Regions from separate parts of the Cobetia sp. AM6 genome, predicted to be linked through region 2. Evidence: predicted binding sites of a transcription regulator. Region 2 holds the regulator's gene; the other holds the start of a gene.
The links. Region 2 encodes sigma-54, which starts transcription at its own class of promoters, with help from an activator protein. Its sites were predicted from a motif close to TGGCACNNNNNTTGCTNT; they were not measured.
Positions count from the first base shown of each region.

Region 1: the regulator sigma-54 is predicted to act here: its motif matches at 2,440-2,457, upstream of glnT (type III glutamate--ammonia ligase).

Region 1 is NZ_AP021868.1:1,718,906-1,722,123, reverse strand. Features, by position in the region: gene CLAM6_RS07345 (class II glutamine amidotransferase) at 1-833, opposite strand, end outside; gene glnT (type III glutamate--ammonia ligase) at 951-2,285, opposite strand; gene CLAM6_RS07335 (aminomethyltransferase family protein) at 2,960-3,218, shown strand, end outside.
Region 2 is NZ_AP021868.1:836,204-839,421, forward strand. Features, by position in the region: gene CLAM6_RS03550 (PTS sugar transporter subunit IIA) at 1-251, opposite strand, end outside; gene hpf (ribosome hibernation-promoting factor, HPF/YfiA family) at 261-569, opposite strand; gene CLAM6_RS03560 (RNA polymerase factor sigma-54) at 1,230-2,678, opposite strand; gene lptB (LPS export ABC transporter ATP-binding protein) at 2,912-3,218, opposite strand, start outside.

The DNA.
Region 1 (3,218 bases), 880 kb from region 2:
CCCGGCAGACTGGCCAGGGCACGGTATTCCGAGGCCATGGCCACGTAGTCATCGGTCTCGGCGATCACGGCTGGCTTGCAGGCGATCGGGTCACGCACCACGGCGAAGCCATCACGCGTGCCGATGGTGAAGGTGAAGAAGCCATCAAGGTCCTTCAGGGCGCCGGTGATCGCGGCTTCCAGGCTGTCGCCCTGCTCCAGACGCCAGGTCAGGTAGCCGGCGGCGACTTCGGAATCGTTGTCGGTCTCGAAGCTGATGCCCTCACGCTTGAGCTTGGTGCGCAGCCAGTTGTGGTTGGACAGCGAGCCGTTGTGGACCAGGCACAGGTCACGCCCGGTGGAGAACGGGTGGCTGCCCTGCAGGGTCACGGCGCTTTCGGTCGCCATGCGGGTATGGCCGATGATGTGGCTGCCCTGCATGCCCTTGAGGCCATAGAGGCTGGCGATATGAGCCGGCAGGCCCACCGCCTTGAGGATCTCGATGCTCTGCCCCACGCTCAGCACGCGAATCTGCGGGGCGCTGTCGGCAAGCCAGCCGCGCACGGCGCTCTCTTCCCCGGCGATCTTGAATACCGCGACACTGGCATTGCTGAACCAGTCCGCCACCGTGCCGACCTGCTCGCCCAGGCCCTTGGCGATCGCCTCCCAATCCTCATCGGCACCATCGCTTTGCAGCGTCAGCTTGATGCCAGCGTCAAATTCGTCGCCATAGATGGCGAAGCCGGCGCTGTCCGGGCCGCGATCGGTCATCGCGATCAACATCGGCTCGAACAGCTCCCCCAGGCGCGATTCCAGCGCCGGGTTCTTGAGATAAAGCCCTACGATTCCACACATGGTGATGTCCTCTCACGGGCAGGAGGCGTCTCCTGCCTGGTGTCTTGAGCGTGGTGGTGACAGTGGCGACCCTCGTCTGGCATGCCCCGCGAGATCCGCGAGCGCCGCCGGATGAGATCAGAAGAATTCGGCGTAGCGCTGGACTTCCCAGGCACTGACCTGTGCGTTGTAATCCAGCCATTCCTCGCGCTTGAGGCGCATGAACTCGGCGCAGATTCCCTCGCCCAGGCTCTCGCGCAGAATGCTGTCCGCCTCGAGCGCATCGATGGCCAGCGAAAGATTCTGCGGCAGCTTCTCGATGCCCTTCTCGGCGCATTCGCTCGGGGTCAGCGAGTAGAGATTGATGTTGTGGGGCGTGCCCGGGTCCAGCTTGCGCGCCACGCCATCCAGCCCCGCCGCGATGATGGCGGCGTGCACGAGATAGGGGTTGCAGCCGGCGTCCGGCAGGCGGAACTCGAGGCGACCGTAGGGCACACGCACCATGGCCGAGCGGTTGTTGTCACCGTAGGCGATGAAGACCGGCGCCCAGGTCGCGCCGCTGGTGCTGCCACCACCGACCAGACGCTTGTAGGAATTGACGGTCGGCGCGGCAAAGGCACACAGCGCCGGGGCATGTGCCAGCAGTCCGCCGAGGAAGTGGTACGCCAGCGGCGACAGGCCCATGCCCTGGGCGTCGGAGTCATCGCCGAACAGGTTGCGGCCGGTGTCATCACATACGGACAGGTGGAAGTGCATGCCATTGCCCGGGCGGTCCGCCAGCGGCTTGGGCATGAAGGAGCACACCATGCCCAGGTCATTGGCGATCTCGCCGGCGGCCATGCGCACGAAGGTGAAGCGGTCTGCCGAGGTCAGTGCATCGCTGTAGGTGTAGTTGATCTCGAACTGGCCGTTGGCGTCCTCGTGATCGATCTGATAAACGTCGAAGTCCACCGCTTGCAGCGATTCGACCAGGCGCTCGAGGAATTCACGCGAACGCGACAGGCCCTTGTAGTCGTAGCAGGGCTTGGCGAGGGTATCGCTCTCGTCCACCGGCAACAGCTCACCCGCTTCCCCCCGGCGGAACAGCGAGAATTCCGGCTCCAGCCCGCTATTGAGCGTCCAGCCCTTCTCCTTCAGGCGCTCCAGCTGCTTGAGCAACACCACGCGGCTGTCGTTGGCGAACGGCTGACCATTGACGTAGCCATCACAGGCCATGCGTGCATAACCCGGCTGCCACGGCACCAACGACAACGAGCTCAGATCACCCCGCGCCATGAAGTCCGGCCCCTCCGGCGACATGCCGAGACCACTGACGGCAAAGCCGGCAAAGCCGGCGCCCTTCTCGACCACATCCATCAGGCAATTGGCCGGCACGGACTTGGTCTTGGCAGCGCCATGAATATCCACGAACTGCGCCAGCAGATAGCGAATGTCGTGATCCTTGATGAACTGTTGCGCGTTTTCGGGTGACATCTGGGTTTCCTCTGAGAGCGGACCGGGTTTCATCTCCCTCGACACTGTCTGCCACCCCGGGAAACCTGACCCCTTGTGGTGACTCGCCACGTCAAGATAGCGGATGAAACGAGTTTTTGTGATTCCTGCTGGTCAACTTTATTTCCCCCAAAGAAAAGCATGCAGCATGCCATTTCGCCAACTGCCGGCCAGAACTTTTCACCAACCTACTGTTTTGCATGGAAATTTATTTTCCAAGTTCATTTCATCCCACAGGAAACGCCAGGTGATCCTGAGTGAATTTCTACCTGTTTCTCGAAATAGGCATCATTTCGGTGCCCAAAGCTCTCTCTTCGCACCAGCATGACGCAAAGCGCTAATATTCACGCCCTGATTCGTGCTGCCAATCGGCGCCTGACTCGCTCAAGTGCTGCCGTGGCCATGGCCTTTGACGGAATTGGCAAGCCCCTTGCTTAACTATGGGGAATGTTTCTTTCCTTCCAAGAATCGACTCTCGTGCGATCAGGCAAGGCAAGCAGCAGGCACAAGCCCTGGTGAAGCGCCTGAAAAGGCGAAAGAACAACAACACCTCCTGCGGCGGATGCGCGTCTTGCGCGACATCATCGCCAGCATCAGCAGGACTACGGCACCCCCCATTTACGCTAGGCAGCACGACTCACAGGAGAAAGGGACGCATGGCGAATTCATGGCGCATCTCGGCACTGGCCGAACAACACCGCAAGCTGGGCGCGGAGCTCGAAGACTGGAATGGCATGGGCACCGCCTGGAATTACGCCGTCTCGGACACGGCCGATGACCACGAGACCATTCGCACCCGCGCCGGTCTGATGGATGTCTCGGGGCTCAAGAAGATCCACTGCAATGGTCCGCACGCTCAGGCCGTGCTGGATTACGTCACCACGCGGGACATGTCCAAGCTGTATCCGGGCAAGT
Region 2 (3,218 bases):
CCGAGCTTCAGAAACGCAGCGATTGGCGTCTTGCAATGCGGGCTGCGTGCATGGGGCACGGCCACACCGTGGCCAATGCCGGTCGACCCCAGTCTCTCGCGCCCGATCAGGCGCGAGAAGACTTCCTGGCTATCCAGGCTGGGAATGTTCTGTGCGATGAAGGTGCTGAAGAATTCAAGCACCCGCTTCTTGCTCCCCCCGGGGACACCGTAAAGCGTGCGCTCGGGGGGAAGGATCTGATCAAGTGTCATGGCTGAAGGTCAACGGGTCCCGGTGCCCTGAGAGCGAGCCTGGGACTTTTCCTTGTGTTTGACCAGCTGGCGATCCAGCTTGTCGGCGAGCGCGTCGATGGCAGCGTACATGTTGGGGTCTTCTGCCAGGGCGTGGAGGTCAGCGCCTGCCGCGTGCAAGGTGCAGGCAGCCTGCTGGCGCTCCTTCTCGATCGACAGTGTCACCTGAACATTGGTGATGTTGTCGTAATGCCGTTCGAGGCGAGCGAGCTTCTCGTTGACGTAATCGCGGAGAGGATCGGTAAGTTCCACATGATGCCCGGTGATATTCACTTGCATGGACACGCTCCTTTATCCAGCGGGTTGCCATTCAATTGTAACCCTTTTTGACTACGAGCAAACCCTGATCGGACGCTCTGCAACAGGCTTGACGGCCACCGTCTGGCGATGTTTTCGCACCCTTGCCAGTGGCGTCAGATGTCGTGAGCGTCTGTACCGACAATGCCCAAGCTTTGCGCAAAGATCAACGCTGCGCTGCATCGTGGCTCAGTGCTTGTCTTCAACTCAGTGAGGGGTAACGGAGTGGACTTCAAGGGCACGTCTGGTGGGTGGTGCGTGAAAGACGCGCAAGAAGGCGGGTTTTCGTCGCCAATCCCTGCATGTACGTCGCCTTTCAGGCGCTTCGATTGAGTGGAGCAAGCGGCGTTTTGGGAGGTTGTCCGGGTGTCATCCAGGTGCAATACGCGCAAAAGTGACTTTAAAAACATGCGATTGACGGTGAATGACGCTGCCGGAACGGCGGTTTTTTACCGTCATCCTGCGCGCCGTCATGGCCCATGACGGGCAATTGACGAGCGGTTGACGGGATGACAGAGCGCGCGACAGGCGCACCGCTGCCCGCGAAGTCAGAGGCTGATGAGCGGAAAATCCAGCGCTTGAGGTTGGCGGCGGCTGCCATTGTGGAGGTGAGAGCAGGGCATGGCAGCCGCAGGTGACGGGTCAGGCCAGACGCTTGCGCTCGCTGGAGGACGGGATGCCCATCGCTTCGCGATACTTGGCCACGGTACGGCGTGCGACCTCGATGCCATCGCTGGCGAGCAGATCGACCAGCCGTGAGTCGGAGAGAGGCTTGCGGGCCGGCTCTTCCGCGATCAGCTTGCGGATGCGGGCACGAATGGCGGTGCTTGAGTGGGCGTCGCCACTGCCGCTGCCACCGACCTGGCTCGAGAAGAAGAACTTGAGCTCGAAGACGCCGCGCGGGGTGTGGATGTACTTCTGGGTCGTGACCCGCGAGATGGTCGATTCGTGCATCTCGACCACTTCGGCGATGTTGGCCAGAATCAGCGGCTTCATGCCTTCCTCGCCTTGCTCGAGGAAGTCGATCTGGCGCGCCATGATCTCGCGGCCGACCTTGAGCAGGGTGTCATTGCGCGATGACAGGCTCTTCATCAGCCAGCGGGCTTCCTGCAGGTTGTCCTTGAGGAAGGTATTGTCGGCGGACTTGTCGGCACGCTTGATCAGCGCGGCGTATTCCGGCTGGATGCGCAGCTTGGGTAGCGCTTCCGGGTTGAGCTCGACCTGCCAGCCGTGGCGGGTATGGCGCACCAGCAGATCAGGGATCACGTAATCGCTGGCGGGCTCGCCCCAGGCGGATGCCGGGCGCGGGTCGAGCGCGCGCACCAGGCGAATGACGTGGTCCAGCTCGTCATCATCAAGGCTCAGGCGGCGCTTGAGCAGCTTGCGGTCATCGTTGCCCAGTGCCTCGAGGAATTGACGTACCAGGCGGCGCGCCTGCGCCAGCAGCGGCAGATCATCCGGCAGCAGTGCCAGTTGCAGCAGCAGGCATTCGCGCAGATCACGGGCGAAGACGCCGGTCGGGTCGAACTGCTGCAGACGCAACAATACCTGCTCGAGCTCGGAGGCCTTGAGGCCGGGCAGGCCCTGGCCGCGCAGGCCATCGACCAGCTCATCGAGTGACAGACTCAGATAGCCGGCACCGTCGACGGCATCGATCAGGCTCTCCGCCATCTGGCGTTCACGGCCATCGAGGTCGGTCATCGCCAGCTGCCAGCGCAGGTGGTCCTGCAGGCTCTCGACACTGGTATTGCGATCGAAGTCCGGCCCTTCTTCACTCCCGCTGCCACTGCCGGAGCTGGTCAGGCTACCGGCGTGGTCCTGGTAGAGGTCCGACCAGTCACTGTCGAGGGGGTATTCCTCGGGAATCTCGCTCGAGGAGTCGGCAGTGGAGATCTCGCTCGAATCCTGTGTCTCGACGACATCCAGCGACTCGTAGTCCTCGTCGAGCTCCAACATGGGGTTGGACTCGAGGGCTTGCTGAATCTCCTGACGCAGGTCGAGCGTCGACAGCTGCAGCAGCTGGATCGCTTGCTGGAGCTGCGGCGTCATGGTCAGCGAGGTGCCGAGGCGGAGTTGCAGGGTGGGTTTCATGGAGTCAGTCAATTCACGGCAAAGGAACGTGCTTACTACGCTATACCGTGACTCGGGGCACTGACAAGAGGTTGTCGTGAATATTCAAGCAACTTGCATGCCATGTTTCCACCAAGGTGGTATGGACGTCATGCATGCGTCTGATGTCAGACATGAAAAAGCCGCTACGCGATAAAATCACGCAGCGGCTTTTGAAGCTTTCGCCTCCGGTGGGCTCAGCGCAGCCGCTGACCCTAGAGCGTGAACTCGTGGCCCAGGTAGACGTCGCGCACCTGCTGGTTGGCCAGGATGGAGTCCGCATCACCGTGGGCGATGATCTGGCCATCGCCGACGATATAGGCGGTGTCACAGATATCGAGTGTCTCGCGCACGTTGTGGTCGGTGATCAGCACGCCGATGCCACGATCGCGCAGTTGGCGCACGATGCTCTTGATCTCGCCCACCGAGATGGGGTCGACGCCGGCGAAGGGCTCATCGAGCAGTACGAAGTCCGGCTCGGTGGCCAGTGCACGGGCGATCTCGACCCGTCGACGCTCGCCG